4 regions of the Mesorhizobium sp. M0029 genome follow, and region 1 is predicted to be linked to each of the others. Evidence: predicted binding sites of a transcription regulator. Region 1 holds the regulator's gene; each other region holds the start of a gene.
The links. The regulator PhoB, encoded in region 1, activates phosphate uptake and scavenging genes when phosphate is short. The targets are predictions, from matches to a motif close to TGTCATNNANCTGTCAT.
Positions count from the first base shown of each region.

Region 2: NKJ76_RS12885 (RNA degradosome polyphosphate kinase) is a predicted target of PhoB. The motif match lies at 3,753-3,769, and genes of this name have one in related genera.
Region 3: ppk2 (polyphosphate kinase 2) is a predicted target of PhoB. The motif match lies at 1,903-1,919, and genes of this name have one in related genera.
Region 4: NKJ76_RS15245 (alkaline phosphatase D family protein) is a predicted target of PhoB. The motif match lies at 2,950-2,966, and genes of this name have one in related genera.

Region 1 is NZ_JAMYVF010000018.1:73,744-79,191, forward strand. It holds gene pstB (phosphate ABC transporter ATP-binding protein PstB) at 1-93, shown strand, start outside; gene phoU (phosphate signaling complex protein PhoU) at 134-838, shown strand; gene phoB (phosphate regulon transcriptional regulator PhoB) at 855-1,544, shown strand; gene NKJ76_RS25270 (ROK family protein) at 1,575-2,810, opposite strand; gene xylF (D-xylose ABC transporter substrate-binding protein) at 3,076-4,116, shown strand; gene NKJ76_RS25280 (sugar ABC transporter permease) at 4,261-5,448, shown strand, end outside.
Region 2 is NZ_JAMYVF010000006.1:127,588-133,035, forward strand. It holds gene NKJ76_RS12860 (amino acid ABC transporter permease) at 1-486, shown strand, start outside; gene NKJ76_RS12865 (amino acid ABC transporter ATP-binding protein) at 571-1,374, shown strand; partial or broken gene NKJ76_RS12870 (TIGR02117 family protein) at 1,474-2,102, shown strand; gene NKJ76_RS12875 (FAD-dependent monooxygenase) at 2,214-3,425, opposite strand; gene NKJ76_RS12880 (zinc-finger domain-containing protein) at 3,445-3,690, opposite strand; gene NKJ76_RS12885 (RNA degradosome polyphosphate kinase) at 3,924-5,448, shown strand, end outside.
Region 3 is NZ_JAMYVF010000021.1:12,902-18,349, forward strand. It holds gene NKJ76_RS26715 (glycosyl transferase family 90) at 1-671, shown strand, start outside; gene NKJ76_RS26720 (aldo/keto reductase) at 693-1,736, opposite strand; gene ppk2 (polyphosphate kinase 2) at 1,980-2,900, shown strand; gene NKJ76_RS26730 (dihydrofolate reductase family protein) at 3,090-3,734, opposite strand; partial or broken gene NKJ76_RS26735 (winged helix-turn-helix transcriptional regulator) at 3,845-4,539, opposite strand; gene NKJ76_RS26740 (DUF1330 domain-containing protein) at 4,716-5,042, shown strand; gene hemB (porphobilinogen synthase) at 5,077-5,448, opposite strand, start outside.
Region 4 is NZ_JAMYVF010000008.1:14,537-19,984, forward strand. It holds gene NKJ76_RS15230 (hypothetical protein) at 1-571, opposite strand, end outside; gene NKJ76_RS15235 (TetR/AcrR family transcriptional regulator) at 801-1,418, opposite strand; gene NKJ76_RS15240 (MFS transporter) at 1,491-2,774, shown strand; gene NKJ76_RS15245 (alkaline phosphatase D family protein) at 3,038-4,612, shown strand; gene NKJ76_RS15250 (hypothetical protein) at 4,660-4,938, opposite strand; gene typA (translational GTPase TypA) at 5,136-5,448, shown strand, end outside.

The sequences.
Region 1 (5,448 bases):
GGCTATCTCGTCGAGGAGGGCGCAACCGACAAGATGTTCACCAACCCCGACGACAAGCGCACCCAGGATTACATTACCGGCCGCTTCGGCTGAACCTTCCGGCGGGTGAATTTCAGGCACGAGGACCAAGATCATGGGTGAACATACCGTCGCCTCCTTCGATGAAGAGCTCGGGCAGATCAGCAAGCTGATCCGCGACATGGGCGATCTGGCAGGCTCGATGGTCAGCGGCTCGACCAGGGCGCTGCTCAATTCGGACAATGCGCTGGCACAGCGTGTCGTTTCCGACGACGCCATCATGGATGCGCGCCAGCGCGAACTGGACGACCGCGCCATCACGCTGATCGCCAAGCGCCAGCCGATGGCCAACGATCTGCGCGCCGTGGTCGGCTCGATCCGCATGGCCGGCGACCTCGAGCGCATCGGCGATCTCGCCAAGAACATCGCCAAGCGCGTCGGCACCGTGGGCCTCAGTGTCACGCCGCGCGACCTGTCGCACTCCATCGACGCCATGGCGCAGCTGGTGCTGATCCAGGTGCAAGGCGTCGTCGAGGAATATGCCGCCACCGATGCGGCAGCGCTTGCAAAACTCAGGAATGACGACGAGCGCATCGACGTCAAATACACGTCCGTGTTTCGTGAGCTCTTGACCTACATGATGGAAGACCCTCGCAACATCACCGCCTGCACGCATCTCTTGTTCTGCGCCAAGAATCTTGAGCGCATCGGCGATCATGTCACCAACATCGCCGAAAATGCGTATTATGTGCTGACCGGCCAGCAACTGCCCGCCAATCGTCCGAAGCAGGACGAGACGGCGATGGCCATGCCGGCCTGATGAGGGTGAACTGCCGATGATCGCGCCACGCATCATGGTCGTGGAGGACGAGGAACCGCTAGGCGTGCTCCTCCGCTACAACCTCGAATCCGAAGGCTATCACGTCGAGGTGGTGACACGCGGCGACGAGGCCGAGATCCGCCTGCAGGAAAACGTGCCCGATCTCCTGGTGCTCGACTGGATGGTGCCCGCTGTTTCCGGCATCGAGCTCTGCCGGCGGCTTAGAGTGCGGCCCGAAACCGAGCGGCTGCCGATCATCATGCTGACCGCGCGCGGTGAGGAAAGCGATCGCGTGCGCGGCCTGTCCACCGGCGCCGACGACTATCTGGTCAAGCCATTCTCGACGCCGGAGTTCATGGCGCGAGTGAAGGCGCTGCTGCGCCGGGCCAAGCCGGAAGTGCTGTCCAGCGTGCTCAAGGTCGGCGACATCGTGCTCGATCGAGAATCGCACCGGGTCTACCGCAAGAAGAGCGAGATCAGGCTCGGACCGACCGAGTTCCGGCTGCTCGAATTCATGATGCGCCATCCCGGCCGCGTGTTCTCGCGCAGCCAACTGCTCGACAATGTCTGGGGCGAGACGATCTATATCGACGAGCGAACCGTCGATGTCCATGTCGGGCGGCTGCGCAAGGCCGTCAACAACGGCCGCATGCCGGATGTCATCCGTACCATTCGCGGCGCCGGCTACGCGATCAGGGAAGATTAGGATGCTGCGCGTCGCGCCGTTGCCGGCCTTTCAGGCGACATGCTTGCCAGATTTGGGCTGAATGCCCGGTGCGAAAATCTCCTGGTCGACGAAGCCGAGTGCGCGCATGGCGCAGCCTTCGCGGATCAGCGGCAGTTCGTTGGGCTCGGTGTCGAAGGAGATCGACTTCGAGTGCTGGCCGCCGGCAGTCTGGGCGATGGCCTCGCGCAATGCCGGCTCGATCAGGTCGAAGGCGGCGGCGCTGACGCCTACCATGGCGACGGGTGCCGGATCGATCAGCGCAAACAGGCTGCCGAGGCCGAAGCCGAGCGCCTCGCCGGCCTTGCGATAGGCTTCGCGCTCCGGGCCGTCGGTTTCGCGGGCGCGCGCGGCGAGTGCGCGCATATCAGCGTCGCCGATATCGACCGGCTCGGCATCCTCGCCCATCATTTTGGCGCTGCGCCAGATGGCGTAGTTTCCGGCATAGGCTTCCACGCAGCCGCGCCGCCCGCAGCGGCAGAGCGCGCCGCCCGGACGGTGGATCATGTGGCCGAACTCGCCGCCCGAGGAATGGGTGCCGGTGAACAGTTCGCCTTTCAGCACCAGGCCCATGCCGATGCCGTGCGATAAGAGGATGGCGATAAAATTGTCGCGGTAGCGCTCGGGCTGGCGCCATTGCAGCGCCACCGCCATCATGTTGCAATCGTTCTCCATGGTGGCAGGAATGCCGAATTCCGCTTCCAACATGTCGGCGAAGGCAATGTCGGTCAGTGGCGTGATCGGCGACCACAGCATGGCGCGCGCCTGCGAATCGGTGATGCCCTGGATGCCCATGGCAATGCGGGCGATGCTCTGGACATCGAGGTCGGGATCCTCAAGCCGCCGCCGGACGATTGCTACGCATTCGCCAATCAGCTCGTCGCGCGGCTTGGTCAGCGTGTCCAGCCGGCGCTGTTCCTCGGCGACGACGTGGCCGGCATAGTCGATGACGGTGACGGACAGGAAATTGAGCGACAGCACGACGGTCATCACCGCCGCCGCTTCCGGGTTGAGACCAAGGCCCACCTGCGGCCGGCCGCGTTTCAGTGCGCCGGTCTCGCCAGGTTTGCCTTCAATCAGGATGCCTTCTTGAATCAGATCAGACGAGATTGCCGATATGGTCGAGTGGCTGAGGCCGGTGGTCGCCGCAATCTCGGTCCGCGACGGCTGGCCGGCCCGGCGCACGGCTGAAATCACCATCGCACGGTTGCGACGGCGCAGATCGTCGTGGCGGATTCCAACCGACATTTGTTTCCTCCCGGCCTCCTCGCGCCTCATGATAGTGAAGGCGTTCGACGGCACCAGCCAAATATTGGCAGACGCCGGCAGCCCTGTCATTGTTTATTGCGGACCTCGAAAAAATTCGGCAAGGCCATCAGAATCCATCAGAATCGATGTTGACAGCGCCTTATCATTGAACCAGTATTTTTTCGAGGCTCGAAAAAATAGGGCCTCTGTGTGCCGGCCCTCGGGCCAGTTTTGTCGCGCCGCACGCGGCGCAGGGAGGATTATGATGGACAGATTTGCAGCCGCCATGCTGGCGGGTGTCGCCATGTCGCTGGCGCTGGTCTCGGTCGCGCAGGCGAAGGACAAGGTCATCGGCGTGTCGTGGTCGAACTTCCAGGAAGAGCGCTGGAAGACCGACGAGGCGGCGATGAAAACGGCGATCGAAGCCGACGGCGACAAGTACATTTCGGCCGACGCGCAGTCCAATCCCGGCAAGCAGCTGACCGACGTCGAAAGCCTGATCTCGCAGGGCGCCAACGCGCTGATCATCCTGGCGCAGGACGCCTCGGCCATCGGCCCGGCGGTGCAGAAGGCGCTGGACGAAGGCATTCCGGTCGTCGGCTATGATCGCCTGATCGAGAACAAGGACGTCTTCTACCTGACCTTCGACAACAAGGAAGTCGGCCGCATGCAGGCCCGCGAAGTGTTCAAGGCGAAGCCCGAAGGCAACTATGTCTTCATCAAGGGCTCGGGCTCGGATCCGAATGCCGATTTCCTGTTCTCGGGCTCGATGGAAGTGCTCAAGGAAGCCATCGACTCGGGCAAGATCAAGAATGTCGGCGAGGCCTATACCGATGGCTGGCTGCCGGCCAACGCCCAGAAGAACATGGAACAGTTCCTGACCGCCAATGACAACAAGGTCGATGCCGTGGTTGCGGCCAATGACGGCACCGCCGGCGGCGTTGTCGCCGCGCTGACGGCGCAGGGCCTTGCCGGAACGGTTCCGGTCTCGGGCCAGGACGGCGACCATGCCGCCCTGAACCGCATCGCGCTCGGCACGCAGACGGTGTCGGTGTGGAAAGACGCGCGCGAACTCGGCAAGAACGCCGCCGAGATCGCCTCGCAGCTTGCCGATGGCAAGAAGACGGGCGACATTGCCGGCGCCAAGGACTTCACCACGCCTGGCGGCAACACCGTCAAGTCGCTGTTCCTGACCCCCGTCGCGATCACCAAGGACAACCTCAACGTCGTCATCGACGCCGGCTGGATCAAGAAGGACGAAGTCTGCACAGGCGTCGCCGCCGGCAGCGTCGCGGCTTGCAACTGATCTCGCCGACTTGAAGAAATGAGGCGCCGCGGCTGTCAAGCCGCGGCGTTTTCTCTACGAGAATTGTGTGTTTCCGCCATCGGCGGCAAACTTCTAGGCTGTGGTCCGGCATCCGCGCCAGACGGCAAGCCGCTGGAGGACATCATGACCGACACGACCTCAAATCCGCAGGCCGATACGGCGCGAGCGTCTGAACTCGGCGCGGTCGCCCGGTTCGTGAAAGCGACCGAGCTCGACACGCGTATGCTCGGCATGGTCGGCGCGCTGCTGGTCATCTGGGTCGGCATACATATCCTGTCGGGTGGGCTTTTCCTGACGCCGCGCAATCTTTGGAACCTGTCGGTGCAGACGTCCTCGGTCGCGATCATGGCGGCCGGTATGGTACTGGTCATCGTCATGCGCAACATCGACCTTTCGGTGGGCTCCGTCGAAGGCGTGATCGGCATGATCATGGGCGTGGCACAGGCCGAATTCCTCATTCGCGTCATCGGCTTCCAGCTTGGAAACCCCTGGCTCTGGATCATCTCGCTTGCCGCCGGCGTGGTGCTTGGTCTGTTGATCGGCGCGTTCCAGGGCTTCATCATCGCCTATATGCAGGTTCCGGCCTTCATCGTGACGCTTGGTGGCCTGCTGGTCTGGCGTGGCATGGCATGGCTCATCACCAGCGGGCGCACGGTCGCGCCACTCGACGCCACCTTCCAGCTGATGGGCGGCGGACCACGCGGCTCGATTGGCGCCGCTGCCAGCTGGATCGTCGGCATCTTCGCCTGCGCGGCGGTCGCCTTCGCGCTGTTCAACGGTCGCTCGCAGCGCAAGCGCTTCAGCTTTCCACTGCGCCCCGTCTGGGCCGAGACCTTGCTTGGCGTGGTCGCTTGCGCGGCCATCCTCGGCGCCGTGTGGATCGCCAATTCCTATCCATGGCCGATCGGCATCGTGCGCCAGTACGCACAGCAGAACGGCATCACCGATCCCGAAGGCGGGCTGTTCATCGCGCATGGCATCGCCATACCGGTGCTGATGGCGGTGATTGTCGGCATCATCATGACGTTCATCACCAAGCGCACGCGTTTCGGCCGCTATGTCTTCGCCATCGGGGGCAATCCGGAGGCAGCGGAACTCGCCGGCATCAACACGCGCTGGGTGACCATGAAGGTGTTCATGATCATGGGTGTGCTGGCTGCAATCAGCGCGGCGATCTCGTCGGCCCGTCTCAATGCGTCAACCAATGCGCTGGGCACACTGGACGAGCTTTTGGTAATCGCGGCCGCTGTCATCGGCGGCACGTCGCTCGCCGGCGGCGCCGGAACGGTGATGGGCGCCATGCTCGGCGCG
Region 2 (5,448 bases), on a different contig from region 1:
ATCACCGTTCTGTTCTTTGCCAGCGTCATGCTGCCGCTGTTTCTGCCCGCCGGGGTTTCGTTCGACAAATATCTCAGGGCGCTGATCGGCGTCTCGCTGTTTGCCGCCGCCTATATGGCCGAAGTGGTGCGCGGCGGCCTGCAGGCGATCCCCAAGGGCCAGTATGAGGGTGCGGATTCGCTTGGCCTGGGCTACTGGCAGAAGATGGTGCTGATCGTGCTGCCGCAGGCACTGAAGCTGGTCATCCCCGGCATCGTCAATACCTTCATCGGTATGTTCAAGGACACAAGCCTCGTCATCATCATCTCGATGTTTGACCTGCTTGGCGTCGTCAAGCAGAACTTCTCGGACGCCAATTGGGCGACGCCACAGACCGCGAGATCCGGTCTCATCTTTGCAGCCTTCGTCTTCTGGCTGTTCTGCTTCGGCATGTCGCGCTATTCGATGTACACGGAACGCCGGCTCGACACCGGCCACAAACGTTGATGCATGTCGCCCAAAAGTGTTTAGCGGTTTTGGGACAACGACATGCATGATAGCTAAAAGACAGAACAAAAAGGGGAACCTGCCATGGTCATAGAAAACGCGGTCAGCGCCGAAGAGATCAAGGTCGATGCCAAGAAGATGCACATCTCGACCACCGATGTCGCAATCGACATCATCGGCATGCACAAATGGTATGGCGAGTTCCATGTCCTGAAGGACATCAACCTCAAGGTGATGCGCGGCGAGCGCATTGTCATCTGCGGTCCTTCGGGCTCGGGCAAATCGACCATGATCCGCTGCATCAACCGGCTGGAAGAGCACCAGAAGGGCAAGATCATCGTCGACGGCAAGGAACTCACCAACGATCTCAAGAAGATCGACGAGGTGCGCCGCGAGGTCGGCATGGTGTTCCAGCACTTCAACCTGTTCCCGCATCTGACCATCCTGGAGAACTGCACATTGGCACCGATCTGGGTGCGCAAGACGCCGAAGAAGCAGGCCGAGGAAATCGCGATGCACTTCCTCAAGCGCGTCAAGATCCCCGAACAGGCCAACAAATATCCGGGCCAGCTGTCGGGCGGCCAGCAGCAGCGCGTGGCGATCGCGCGTTCGCTGTGCATGAACCCGCGCATCATGCTGTTCGATGAGCCGACCTCGGCGCTCGATCCAGAAATGATCAAGGAAGTGCTGGAGACGATGGTGGGCCTGGCCGAGGAAGGCATGACCATGCTGTGCGTCACCCACGAAATGGGCTTTGCCCGCAAAGTCGCCAACCGGGTGATCTTCATGGATCAGGGCCAGATCGTCGAACAGAACACGCCGGCCGAGTTCTTCGACCATCCGCGCCACGAGCGCACGAAGCTGTTTCTGTCGCAGATCCTGCACTGAGCATTTTCATGCGAACCAAAAGAGCCCGGCCGCAATGCGGCCGGGCTCTTTTGCTATCTGGGGTCGATCTTCTCCATTGAAACACAAAGCCGCCGCCGCATGAGAAAAGCCCTGCGTTTCGTGGCCATGCTGATTATCGTGGTCGCGCTCGCTGCCACGCTCGGCACGCTGGTGCCGCGTCCGCTGTGGCCGGCGTCAGCAGCGGGTGAGGGCACGCGCCATATTCTGGTGCTGGAGAATCCGATCCACACCGACATCGCCATTCCCGTCGATGACGAGGTGCGCCGGCTGTCGACGCCCCAGAAGTGCGCTACATCGTCTTTGGCTGGGGCGGCCGGGCCTTCTATCTGGCGACGCCGAGCTGGTCGCAGCTGAAGGCAGTGCCCGTCCTCAAGGCGCTGACACTGGACGCCTCGGTCATGCATGTCGATATCGCCGGGACCATCGCCGAGCCGCACCCTGCTGTCACCGGTTTCGATGAGGAGCATTTTGCAGCGCTGCTCGACTATATCGACGCGAGTTTCCAGCAAGGGCCGCATGGTCCGGTCGTCATCGAGAACGCCGCCCATTCCAGCTTCGACCGCTTCTTCGAGGCGAACGGCCATTTCAACGCGCTTGTCGGCTGCAACACCTGGACAGCCGCCGGCCTGCGCACCGCCGGCCTGCGCACCGGCTGGTGGAACCCGCTGCCGGCCTCGCTGCGATTTTCAATGCGGCTGTATAATTAGCAGCCCCTACGCCGCACCCCGACAGTGTTGGATCTTTTGAAGTCGGCGCGGCAGAGGGGGGTGCGAAGGATCGCTACATCGACGAACTGGATCGTCTCGGATCTGCTTTCCTTACGCCTGCCAGCCATAGAGCCAGTCCAGGTCGGCGGCGAGCTTTTCGGACGAGCGCATTGTCAGGAACAGGTTGCGGGCCATCGCCACCGGCCCCGAAGCGTGCCAGGCGAGCCGGTTGACAGCGCCACGGCGGGCAACCTTAGCCACACGCGGACGCCGTTCCTGTTCCCACGCCGCAAGCGCCCCCCTGAGACCAGCAGGCGCCGCGGCAACAAATCCGGCTAGTGTCACCGCATCCTCGATCGCCATTGCCGCGCCCTGTGCGGCAAACGGCGTCATCGCATGCGCGGCGTCGCCGATCAGCGCGATGCCCTGCGGGCTCGTCCACCGCTGTTGTTCGACGGTGTGGATCGGAAAGGCCGTCCATGGACCGGCCAGTGCCACAAGCTTCGTCAGGCCCGGCGCGGTGCCGCGCAGGGCAGCCGTGAGGATCGCAGGATCGGCATGGCCCGACCAACCTTCGGCCATGCGCTCACCCTTGGTGAAGGCGGCGAGATTGAAGGCCCGGCCTTTGCTGACGGGGTAGGCGACCATGTGGAAGCCTGGATGCAGGAACGTGGTGACGCAGTCGGCGGCGCCGATCGCGACAAAGGCTTCGCCGGCGGCGCTCTCGGCCGCGATCGTGACTCGCCAGGCGAGTTCGCCCGAAAAACGGCTTTTGACGAAGTCCTCGCCTGCGAGTTGCGCCCTGACCGCCGACCAGACGCCGTCGGCGCCGACCAGCAGTTTGCCGCGTGCCTCGATCTCGCGGCCGTCCACTTCGGCGGTCACGGCGACATATTGCGCGTCTTTGACGATGCCGGTCACGCGGGCGCCGGTGATGAGCTCAATCTGCGGCCGTTCAGCCATTTGCGCCAACAGCGCTGCCTGCACATCTGCGCGATGGGCGACAAGATAGGGCGCCTGCCAGCGCGCTTCGGCGGCGTGCCCGAGCGGTACCCGCGCCAGTTCGCGCAGCGTCCGGGCGTCCTTGAGCACGACCGCTTCCGGCCGCAACGCTGCCGGCAACAGCCGGTCGAGCGCGCCGAGTTTTCGAAGAATGCGTGTTGCGTTGGGCGAAAGCTGGATGCCGGCGCCGGCCGCTTCTAGGTGCTGTGCCTGTTCGATAAGCTTTACCGGATAACCCCGTCCGGCGAAGGCAAGGGCGGCGGTCAGCCCGGCGATGCCGGCCCCGGCGATTATGACCTGCCGGGACCTGATGTCTTCCATCGGGCTTGTCGCGGAAGGATCAGGCGGCCTGGTCGATATAAAGGCAACCGGCCGGCAGCGTTTCCGTCGCCCTCAGCTTCGCCGAATAGCGGTAGAGCGTCGAGCAATAGGGGCAGACCTTTTCATTGTCGTCGCCCATGTCGAGGAACACGTGTGGGTGGTCGAAGGGCGGGTTGGCGCCGGTGCACATGAATTCCTTGACGCCGATGTCGATTGCCGGATGGCCCGCATCGTTCTGGAAATGGGGAATGGAACCGCCTGCCATCGTCGTCTCCTTGATCTCGTCGAAAAGCATCTGGAACATAACAGGCCTGTTTGCAAGATCGATGAAATGAAACTGTCGCAAAAGCCTGTCAGAGGATACGTTGAGCCGGTTAAGTGCATGTCCCTGAAATCGGAATGGTTTTCGCCGAAGGGCCATGCGTCAAAAAAGCGTGTTAGAGGCATGGCACGTCCAGCGGCGCTCCAAGGGACGGTTGGCGGGGAAGAGCAGGAACCATGAACGAACTGAAGCCGGTGCAGAGCGAATTCATCAATGTCGAGGTGGCGAGCCCCGAGGGCGGCAACCCCGATCGGTTCGTCAACCGTGAGTTCTCCTGGCTGCAGTTCAACCGGCGTGTGCTCGAGGAATCACAGAACGAGCACCATCCGCTGCTCGAACGCGTCCGTTTCCTGTCGATTTCGGCCGCCAATCTCGATGAATTCTTCATGGTCCGCGTCGCCGGCCTTGCCGGCCAGGTGCGCGAAGGCATTGCGCTCAAGAGCCCCGACGGCCGCACGCCGGAGCAGCAGCTGGAACAATTGCTGCGCGAGGTCGAGCGGCTGCAGGAGGACCAGCAGAACAGCCTTTCAGCGCTGATGCTGCTGCTCAACAAGGAAGGCATAGAGAGCATCACCCGCGATGCACTAACCAAGGATGAGAAAGTCTGGCTGGAAGACCATTTCCAGGACCAGGTCTTCCCGGTCCTGACTCCACTGTCGATCGACCCGGCGCATCCGTTTCCGTTCATTCCCAATCTCGGCTTCTCGATGGCGCTGCAATTGCGCCATCGCAAGAATGGCGAGGAGATGAGCGCGCTTCTGCGCCTGCCGGTGGCGCTGAAGCGCTTCATCCGTCTGCCCGACCGCAAGCAGCACGTTCGCTTCATTCCACTGGAGGAGGCTGTCGGCCTCTATATCGGCAAGCTGTTCCCCGGCTATGAGGTCAAGGGTTCAGGCACCTTCCGCATCATCCGGGACAGCGATATCGAGGTCGAGGAAGAGTCGGAAGATCTCGTGCGCCTGTTCGAGACGGCGCTGAAGCGCCGCCGCCGCGGTTCGGTCATCCGCATCGAATTCGACAAGTCGATGCCCGGCGAATTGCGCGAGTTCGTCGCCGGCGAGCTTGGCGTCTCTTCGAGCCGCATCAGCGTTCTGACCGGCCCGCTGGCGCTCAGCCAGATTTCCGAGATCGTCGCCGTGCCGCGCGACGACCTGAAGTTCACCCCCTACAATCCACGCTTTCCCGAGCGCATCCGCGAGCATGGCGGCGACTGTTTCGCGGCCATTCGCGAGAAGGACATCGTCGTCCACCACCCCTATGAATCCTTTGACGTGGTGGTCCAATTCCTGCGCCAGGCGATGGCCGACCCGGAGGTGGTGGCGATCAAGCAGACGCTTTACCGCACCTCCAACGACAGCCCGATCGTGCGCGCCTTGGTCGACGCGGCCGAGGCCGGCAAGTCGGTAACCGCCCTGGTCGAGCTCAAGGCGCGCTTCGACGAGGAAGCCAACATCCGCTGGGCGCGCGACCTCGAACGCGCCGGCGTCCAGGTCGTGTTCGGCTTCCTCGAACTCAAAACCCATGCGAAAATGTCGCTAGTAGTGCGGCGCGAGGACGGCAAGCTGCGCAACTATGTCCATCTCGGCACCGGCAACTACCATCCGGTGACCGCGCGCATCTACACCGACCTGTCCTTCTTCACCACCGATCCGACGATCGCGCGCGATGTCGCCCAGCTGTTCAACTTCATCACCGGCTATG
Region 3 (5,448 bases), on a different contig from region 1:
GCGACGTCATCGAAGTGCCGAAGATGCCGTCGATCGTCAAGGACCGGCCGATAGCCGGCGACAACGGCAACGGCGTCCTGTTCAAGCTGAACAAGTTCCGTCATTTCTACATGCCGGCCGACGATGTCGCCTTCGCCGACAAGCATCCGCTCGTCGTTTGGCGCGGCGAACTCAACAATCCGATCCGCACCTTGTTGCTGGATGCAGCCCGCAATCTGCCGTTCTGCGATGTCGGCACGCCGAGGGCGACAGCACCTGCGGAATACCGCAAGCCCTATCTCAGCATCGATCAGCAGCGCCGCTACCGCTACATCATCTCGCTCGAAGGCAATGATGTCGCGACCAATCTGAAATGGATCATGAGCTCGAACTCGCTCTGCCTGATGCCGCCGCCGACTTACGAGACCTGGTTCGCCGAGGGGCAGCTCGAGCCCGATGTCCATTATGTGCCGCTGGCGCCCGACTTCAGCGATCTGGCCGAGCGGGTGCATCATCTCGAGCAGCATCCGGCCGAGGCCCAGCGCATCGTTGCGGCGGCCAACGCCTATTGCCGCAAATTCGCCGACGAGCGGGCCGAGCAGGCGATCTGCCTGCTCGTGCTCTACAAATATTTCGTGCTCAGTGGCCAGATCGAGCCCGATCCGCAGGTCTGGCGGTTTATCGCGGGCTAGCGGCTTCCGGCCGCCCTTAAGTCAGATGACGCTGCGGTCCATAACCAGATCGGCCGGGCCGAAGCGGTCCTTCGCCGTAAACTGCTGGTGCCAGTAGGGATAGAGCACCGGCGGCCGGCTGACGGCATCGAGACGCTGGCGTTCATCAAAGGACAGCGTCAGGCTTGCCGCGGCGAGATTGTCTTTCAACTGGGCTTCGTTGCGCGCCCCGATCACCAGCGAGCTGACGGCCGGCCGGCCAAGCAGCCAGGCCAGCGCCACCTGGGCCGCCGAAACGCCGCGTGCCGCACCGATATCGACCAGCACGTCGACAATCCGCCACAGCCGATCCTCGTCGCGGATCGGGGGTTCCGACCAGCCGCCGATCTGGCGCGCCGTCGGACTGTCGCGGCGGTATTTTCCCGACAGCAGGCCGCCGGCGAGCGGGCTCCACACCAAAACGCCAAGGCCCTGGTCGACCGAGATCGGCAAGAGCTCATACTCGGCCTCGCGTGCTTCCAGCGTGTAGTGGATCTGCTGGGTGACGAAGCGCGGCTGGTGCTGGCTGTCGCTGATGCCGAGCGCCTTCATGACCTGCCAGCCGGAATAGTTGGAGCAGCCGACATAGCGGATCTTGCCCTGGGCAACCAGCGTGTCGAGCGCGGCGATGGTTTCCTCGAGCGGCGTCGCGCCGTCCCATTCGTGCAGGAAATAGATGTCGATGACATCGGTCCTGAGGCGCTTCAGGCTCTTCTCGCATTCGCGGATCAGATGATGGCGCGACAGGCCTTCGTCATTGGGGCCCTTGCCGATCCGCATGCGCGCCTTGGAGGCGATCAGCACGTCGTTCTTGCGCTTGCCGCCGAGCGCCTCGCCGATGATCTCTTCCGACAATCCGTTCGAATAGACATTGGCGGTGTCGATGAGATTGATGCCGGCATCGATGCAAGTGTCGATGATGCGCGAGGCCTCCGCGAGATCGGAATTGCCGACGGCAGCGAACGGCCCGCTGCCGCCGAAGGTCATGGTTCCCAAGGTCAGCGCCGAAACTTTCAAGCCGGAACGGCCAAGCGTGCGGTATTCCATGTCAGATCCTCGTAGTTTTGGTGGGGAGGCGGTTTTAGCAGGAAAGGGCGGGGAAGCCCGAACGGGTCCGCCATTTGTAGGACAATTTGAGCGGCTTGTCGCCATCCCACGGCGATGGATGGGCAATGCTCGCTGGTTTGCAGTGATGACCGGCTGGCCGGCGGCTTGCAATAAAACCGTCATTGGCGGCCTATATCGAGTCGGCTCAGGGTTTCATGTCAGCCGGCAAGCGGAGCAGTGGAAATGACCGAGTTGAAGCAGAATTCTCCGGCCAGGGATTGGCTGGAAGCCGAACTCGCCGACACGCTCGACGAGGACTATGAGCTGGAAATCTCGGAGCCGGCGCTGTCGTTGGAGATCGCCAAGATCTACAAGAACGCGCATCCGCCGTCGATCGATCGCATGCAGTATTTCCGCGACCTGATCGGCTTGCAGTCGGAACTGATCAAGCTGCAGTCCTGGGTTGCCTACCACAAGAAGAAGCTGGTGGTGGTTTTCGAGGGCCGTGATTCCGCCGGCAAGGGCGGCGTCATCAAGCGCATCACCCAGCGCCTCAACCCGCGCATCTGCCGCGTCGTGGCGCTGCCGGCGCCGACCGAGCGCGAAAAGTCACAATGGTATTTCCAGCGCTACGTGCCGCATCTGCCGGCCGGCGGCGAGATCGTGCTGTTCGACCGCTCCTGGTACAACCGCTCCGGCGTCGAGCGGGTGATGGGCTTTGCCGAACCCGATCAGGTCGAAGAGTTCTTCCGCGATGTGCCGGAGTTCGAGCGCATGCTGGTCCGCTCCGGCGTCACGCTGGTCAAATACTGGTTCTCGATCACCGACGAGGAACAGCAGATGCGCTTCATGATGCGCATCCACGATCCGATGAAGCAGTGGAAGCTGTCGCCGATGGACCTGCAGTCGCGCGTGCGCTGGGAGCAGTACACCAAGGCCAAGGAAGAGACGTTTGCCCGCACCAACATCCCAGAGGCACCGTGGTACATCGTCGAAGGCAACGACAAGAAGCGGGCGCGGCTGAACTGCATCGACCATCTCCTCAAACAGCTGCCCTATGAGGACGTGCCGCACGAAGAAATCACGCTGCCCGAGCGGGTGTTCAACCCGGAGTACGAGCGCCAGGTCCTGCCGCGCGAGCTTTACGTGCCGGAGAAGTATTGAGCACTTTTCCTTCTCCCCGTTTCACGGGGAGAAGGTGCCCGAAGGGCGGATGAGGGGCAGCGCCGGCATCGACGAATTCACAGCCGTCGGACGCTGCTAACCTCCAAAAGCAGCGCTGCCCCTCATTGCCTGCCGGGCATTTCTCCCCGTAGAACGGGGAGAAAGAAGCCTGCGCCTATCACTTCGCCACTACACCCGCTTGATCGTCACATGCGTGGCGAGCGCTGTCGCCACCTGCTCGGTGCACTGGTAACCCAGCTTCAGCATATCCAGCCCGGCAAACAGGCTCTCGCCCCTCCCGAGCAACACCGGCGACACCGCCAGATGCAACTCGTCGATGAGCTTCTCTTGCAGATATTGCCGGATGGTGGAAACGCCGCCGCCGACGCGGACATCCTTGCCGCCGGCCGCGGCCTTTGCTTGTTCGAGCGCGGCGTGGATGCCGCCGGCAACGAAGTGGAAAACGGTGCCGCCTTCCATCACAATGGGGTCGCGCTTGTAGTGGGTCAGCACGAAGGTCGGCACGTGATAGGGCGGGTTGTCGCCCCACCAGCCTTTCCAGCTCTCGTCTGGCCATTCGCCGCGGATTGGGCCGAACATGTTGCGGCCGAGGATCCAGGCCCCGACATTGTCGAAGCTGCGGACAGTGAACCGGTCGTCCACATCGGTGGTGCCGCCATCCTTGCCGACCATCTCATGGAAGGTGCGGGTGCCGGTCATCCATTTGTGCAGATATTCGCCACCAACGCCGAGCGGATTTTGCAGGTCCTGGTCAGGACCGGCGCCGAAACCGTCGAGCGACAAGGTGAAGGCATTGACGCGAAGTTTGGACATGGAGACTCCCTTTCGGTGACCAGTTGTGATTTGCAATCAGTATTCAAACTGATTGCATTTTGCAACTAGTATTTTTAGAGGCAAGCCGATCTGTGGAATGCGCAGGGACCTCAAGCCGCCACGCGCTTCGGCATCACCGCAAACGGGCTGAGCCCAAGCCAGATCTGCATCTTGCCGGCGACGTCGAGATCGCCGGTCAGGCTGATCTTGTCGCGTTCCTTGTGAACTGTCGTCAGCCCATCCAGATCGAGGTCATGGTGCACAGATCGGTCGAGACGTAGAGATCGACGTCGAAGCCCGGATCGTACCAGCAAAGATCGACCTCGCCCTGCTTTTCGACGATCAGCCACCACGATCGTTTTGACGCCGGCAGGTCATGGTACAGGAATTGTATCACGGTGCGCCCGTCCGGCAGCGGACTGGGGTTCAGATTGCGCCGCATGTCCCACATCAGCAGCGACGGATCGAGGTTTTTGAGCGACAGCCTGGCCTCGACCCACTTCTGGCCCCAAAACCCCATCGCCTCGACAACCGGGCGCAAATCCCGGCCCGCCTCGGTCAGCCGGTATTCGAACACGCCCTTCTCGGTCGCGATCTCGGTCCGCTCGACGATGCCTCCCGCTTCGAGATCCCTAAGCCGTTGCGACAGAAGGGTTGGCGACATTTTCGGCACGCCGCGGCGCAAATCGTTGAAGCGGGTCGATCCCGCCACCAGTTCGCGCAGCAGCACCATGGTCCAGCGTGTGCAGAGCAGCTCGGCGGCCATGGAGAGCGGGCAGAATTGCTTGTAACCGGCTTGTGTCATGTGGTGAGCTCCAAAAGATGTTGCCGGACCTTATTCAGAAAACCTGAGTTCAGCCAGTACAGAAGCTGTACTGGCACCCCCGGTACAGTTCTGTGACTGGAGCGGTCCGGCGCCGCCATGCGAGGCAGCGGTCACGTCACCGGGCAGTCCGGTGCCGATCCATGAGGAGTTGGACAATGACCGCTTACGTGATCGCAGACATCAAGGTGAAGGACGACAAATGGGTGCCGGCCTATGCCGCTTCGGTGCATGACCTCGTCCACAAGCATGGCGGCAAGTATCTCGCCCGCAGCGGCAATGTGAAGACGCTGGAGGGCAAGCCGCTCGACACCAGCCTGATCGCCATCATGGCGTTTCCGTCGGCAAAGGCAGCCGAAGCCTTCACCAACGATCCGCAATACGCTCCGTTTGTGGCGGAGCGCCGGAAGGGCAGCGACAGCCGCTTCCAGCTGATCGACGATACCGATCTCGCCGGAACGATTCCTTATTTGCCAAAGGCGTGAGGAAAAGCCGGAACCCGGAGCATCCAGGTTCCGGCTAACCCTTCAGCATTTGCGCCACTTCCGGAGCGAAGTAAGTCAGGATGCCGTCGCAGCCGGCGCGCTTGAAGGCGAGCAGGCTCTCCAGCATTGCCTTTTCGCCGTCGATCCAGCCATTGGCGGCCGCCGCCTTGATCATCGAATATTCGCCTGACACCTGGTAGGCGAAGGTCGGCATCTGGAACTCGTCCTTCAGCCGGCGGATGATGTCGAGATAGGGCAGGCCGGGCTTGACCATCAGCATGTCGGCGCCCTCGGCGATATCCTGCTCGGCCTCGCGCACCGCTTCGTCGGAATTGGCGTGGTCGAGATAGTAGGTCTTCTTGTCGCCCTTGAGCAGGCCGGCGGTGCCGACCGCCTCGCGGTAGGG
Region 4 (5,448 bases), on a different contig from region 1:
CCGGCACGTTGCCGATGACGGTGTGCTTGTCCTTGCCACAGGCGAAACTCTTCGCCTTGTCCGCCAGCTTGCGCGCCTGGTCATTGGCCTGCGGGTTGCCGGTGGCCAGCACGAGGCCGATGGTGCAGCCGTCGCGGGCTTCCATCTGGGCGACCTTGGCGACCAGCAGCACTTCGGTCGGCTTGTTCTCGTCCTCGGGATTGCTGATCGAGCGGCGGTGGATGACGGCGAAGGGAACGGCAACCTCGCCCTTGGTCTCGATGCGCCATTCGACCTTGGCGCCGGACGAGTTGAGGCCGGAAAAGCTCTCCCAGACCGAGGTCATCTCGCCGCCCGGCGGAAACCCGTAAAACAGCGATTCACGCGCATCGTCATAGGCGATCAGCACGGGATAGCCGCGATAGCCGGAGCAGGCGAGTTCGGCCCAGTCACCATCGCCTTCCTCGGCCTGCGCATAGGTCACGCAATCCTTTTGCGAATCGAGGTCGGTGTAGACGCTGGATATGCCATCGGCATGGGCTGCCTGGCAGAGGGCGGCGAGGGCGAATGGAACAAGCAGCAGGGTTCGCATGCGGACGTCTCCCTTGAGGTTGGCCCCAGCCTATCGGCAAATCTGCAGCCGGCCTAGCGTGCCAATCTCAACGTTGGCGCCGCCCCACATCGCCCTGCCGGGCAATTCTCCCCGTGAACGGGGAGAAGCGCAACGCTGGCAATTGGCGAAATCGTGATGAGAGCGTCCCTCGCCCCATTTCCGGGAAAGGATGCAGGCAGGTGAGGGGCGGCGCCAACGTTAGAAAATGCTATTTCTTCAAGCTCGCCTCGATCAGCAGGTCGGCGTTGCGGGCCACCGATTGCGCCGGGCCGCCCAGGCCGAAGAGCTGGCCGCTGATATAGGCGCCTTCGATCAACAGCAGCAGGCCGTCGCCGAGCGTGTCAGGGTCTTTAGCGCCCATCGCTGCGGCCATGGCGCGCAGGCGGTGGCGCAACTCCTGCTTGTTGGCCTCGCTGACGACACGCGCCGGATGGCCATGTTCGGGATATTCCACCGCCGCGTTGGTCATGCCGCAGCCGCGATAGTCCGGCCTTTGCGTGCGCTTGCCGACGCGAGTCAGAAAAGCCCTGAGCTGTGCGCGCGGGTCGCCGGGATGGGCAGCCACGGCTTCGTCGAAACGCTCCCAATACTCACGGTCATATTGCCTGAGATAGGAAGCGGCGAGCTCGTCCTTGGAGGGAAAGCTGCGGTAGAGGCTGGGCTTGGTGACGCCGGCGCGCTTGACGATCTCGTCGACGCCGATCGCCCGGATGCCGCGGCGGTAGAACAGGTCGTAGGCCACGTCGAGGATTTTCTTGGCAGCCTTGGGCGGTGCGGCTGCATGACCGTCCTTGATGGTCAGTTCAATATTTTTGTCCGTTGGCATGGTATGACTCGATTGACGTGTTACCGATCGGTACGTATACATGTCCCCACCTGCAACGTACCGGTCAGTAACATGATAGCTCAATCCCGTCCCTTTGGCCAGCGCTACGCTTTCGTCGTGGTCGGCGTCATCTTCCTCTGCCTGTTGATCGCGGCCGGGCTTCGTTCGGCTCCTTCCGTGATGATGCTGCCGTTGGATAAAAGCTTCGGCTGGGGGCGCGATACGGTTTCGATTGCCGCCGCGATCGGCATCTTCCTCTACGGCCTGACCGGGCCGTTTGCGGCCGCACTGATGGAGCGTATCGGCTTGCGCCGCACGCTGCTTGCCTCGCTTGTGATCATGTCGGGCTCGACCGCGCTCAGCCTGCTGATGACCGAGCCATGGCATCTGTTCCTCACCTGGGGCGTGTTTTCAGGTATCGGCTCCGGCGCGGTCGCCACCGTGCTCGGCGCCACCATCGTCAACCGCTGGTTCAAGACCAATCGCGGCTTGGTGATGGGGCTGATGTCGGCCTCCAGCGCCACCGGCCTCTTGGTGTTCCTGCCGCTACTGGCATCGCTCGCCCAGTCCGGCGGCTGGCAGCCCGTCGCCACCGCCGTCTCTATCGCCACCGCCTGTCTTCTGCCGCTGGTCTGGCTGTTGGTTCCGGAGCGTCCCGCTTCGATCGGCATGGTGCGCTATGGCGCAGGGGCCGATGACGTGCCGCCGGTGTCGCCGGCATCGCAAGGCAATTTCCTGGCGCATACGCTGAACACGCTACGCCGCGCCGCCGGCACCCGCGTCTTCTGGTATCTGTTCGCCACCTTCTTCATCTGCGGTTTCACCACCAACGGGCTGGTCGGCACGCATCTGATCTCCTTCTGCGGCGATATGGGCATCCCCGAGGTACAGGCCGCGGGCCTGCTGTCGCTGATGGGCATTTTCGACCTGATCGGCACGACTTTGTCAGGCTGGCTCACCGACCGTTTCGACCCGCGCAAGCTGCTCGGCGTCTACTACGGCATTCGCGGCCTGGCGCTAATCTATCTGCCCTATTCCGGCTTCTCGGCGACTAGCCTGATCATCTTCGCCGTGCTCTACGGTCTCGACTGGATCGCCACCGTGCCGCCGACGCTCAGGCTCGCCAACGAGGCGTTCGGTGACCGCAGCGGCCCGATCGTGTTCGGCTGGATCGTAGCCGGCCACCAAGTCGGCGCCGCCACCGCCGCCGCCTTCGGCGGCACCATGCGCGAACTGCAGGGCAATTACGAACTGGCCTTCCTGATCGCCGGTTTGACGGCGATCGTGGCTGCGTGTCTGTCGCTGCTGATCAATACGAGCAGGCCGGCTTTCGATCCGGAGCCGCAAGCGGCGTAAGGCGCGGTACTAATCTCCCCCATCAGGGGGGAGATGGCCGCGAAGCGGCCAGAGGGGGGCCGTGCGACCGGACTCAGCCTCTTGCGCATAGGAGGTCGGCGCTCCAAGCGAGGCGACCCCCTTCTGTCGCCTTCGGCGACATCTCCCCCCTCAAGGGCGGAGATCACCTGTCGATTGTTATCAAAGTTTCATCTTCCCGAGATGTGGCTGAAACATTGAAGCTGGAGCTTGCTGGCACCGTTCGAAGCCATCAGGAGACAGCCATGAACAAGATCTCGTTGACCCGCCGCGCTTTCGTCACCTCTGCCAGCGCCGCCGGTCTGCTCGGCGCATCGGGGCTCGCTTTGCCCTATTATTCGCGCGCCAGCCAGCGCCCGGCCTTCACCCATGGCGTCCAGTCCGGCGATGTCGATGCCTCGAGCGGCATGGTGTGGACGCGCACCGACCGGCCTTCGCGCGTCATGTTCGAAGTGTCGTCGACGGAAAACTTCGCCAATGCGACGCGGCTGGCGCCGCTCGATACCTCGCCGGCCAGCGACTTCACGGTCAAGCGCCTGCTCACCGACCTCGCCTCCGACCAGGATATCTTCTACCGGATGACTGCCGCCGACCTGTCGGATATCAACGCCGTTTCCGAACCGATCGTCGGCCGTTTCCGCACAGCACCCGCCTCGAAGCGCGACATAAAATTCGCCTGGTCGGGCGACACGGCCGGCCAGGGCTGGGGAATCGATGAGACCGGCATGAAAACCTACGCCACCATCGCCAGGCACACGCCGGATTTCTTCCTGCATTCTGGCGACACCATCTATGCCGATGGCGCCATGAAGGACGAGGTAGACCTGCCTGGCGGCGGCAAGTGGAAAAACGTCGTCCTGATCGACGGCAAGCGCAAGGTGGCCGAGACGCTGGATGAGTACCGCGACCAGTGGAAATACAACATGATGGACAAAAACGTTCTGGCCTTGAGCGCCATCTGCCCGACCTTCTACCAGTGGGACGATCACGAGGTGCTGAACAACTGGTCGGATTCGAAGAATCTCGGCGCCGACAGCCGCTACACCGAAAAATCCGTCCATGTGCTCGCGGCGCGTGCGGCGCGCGCCTTCCATGAGATGACGACGATCCGCTACGAGCCGTCCGAGCCCGGCCGCGTCTACCGCAAGATCGCGCATGGGCCGCTGCTCGACGTGTTCTTCCTCGACATGCGCTCCTATCGCGGCCCGAACGGCCCCGACATGCAGGAGGACATGACGCCGCAGTCACGCATGCTGGGCGAACAGCAGACGAAATGGCTGAAGCGCGAGCTGACGAATTCCAGGGCGACCTGGAAGATCATTGCCGCCGACATGCCGCTCGGCCTCGTCGTCTGGGACGACGGCGCCAAGAAGGTCGGCGCGGAAGCCATCAGCAATGGCGACAATGGCCTGCCCAAAGGCCGCGAGCTCGAGATCGCCGACCTGTTGCGCTACATCAAGACTGCCGGCATCACCAACACGGTCTGGTTGACCGCCGATGTCCACTACACGGCGGCGCACTATTACAACCCCGACAAGGCGCGGTTCCAGGATTTCAATCCTTTCTGGGAATTCGTCTCGGGCCCGATCCACGCCGGTACCTTCGGTCCCAATGATTTCGACATGACCTTCGGCCCGGAGCTGAAATTCATCAAGGCGCCGACCACCGAACAGGGCCAGAACCTGCCACCCTCGGCCGGCCTGCAGTTCTTTGGCCTGGTGGACATTTCAGGGGCGACAGAGCAGCTGACCGTGCGGCTTATGGATCGCGACGACATCGAGCTTTACAAGGTGACGCTCGATCCGGTGCGGTCGGCGTAAGCCTTTGGGTCGGTGCGAAGGATCGCTATGCCTGGAATGGGCAGCCGTCAGTCCGGGTAGCAAACCGTCGGAATCTTCGGCCACACCGCGCTGTCGCAGCCTGCAACCCGCTGCCTCTGCTTGAAAGAGGCGCTGACCGGGCCGGTGACCACGGGGTCGACGCCATCAGGGGCGTCGGCAAACATCTGCTCGGCCGTCCGGTCGGACGACGAAGCCGGATTGGCTTCCTTCACCGTGGCGGCCGATTGAGCGGCATTGGCCGCCAGCACGGCAGCGAATGCGACCGAAGCGATGAGGGGCCAAAATCGGTTGAGTTTGTCGGTCATGAATTTCGAACTACCCGGGCCCAGAAAGGTTCCCGCCTTGGTTAACAAAACCATCTCACACCGAGATGCTTAAGATTTGATGAGTATTTGGTGGTGCGCCTCCTCTTTCGCAATTGCGAAAAACCCTGTATGAGCCGCGCAACCGAAAGAGGCGGCGCCCTTTGGCCTGCTGCCTGCAACGCTCCCGAGACCACAAAATGAAAATTCGTAATATCGCGATCATCGCGCACGTCGACCATGGAAAAACCACCCTCGTCGACCAATTGCTGCGGCAATCCGGTTCCTTCCGCGACAATCAGCGCGTCGCCGAGCGCGCCATGGATTCCAACGACCTCGAAAAGGAACGCGGCATCACCATCCTGGCCAAGGCGACCTCGGTCGACTGGAAGGACACCCGCATCAACATCGTAGACACCCCCGGCCACGCCGATTTCGGAGGTGAGGTCGAGCGCATCCTGTCGATGGTGGATTCGGCGATCGTGCTGGTCGACGCGGCCGAAGGCCCGATGC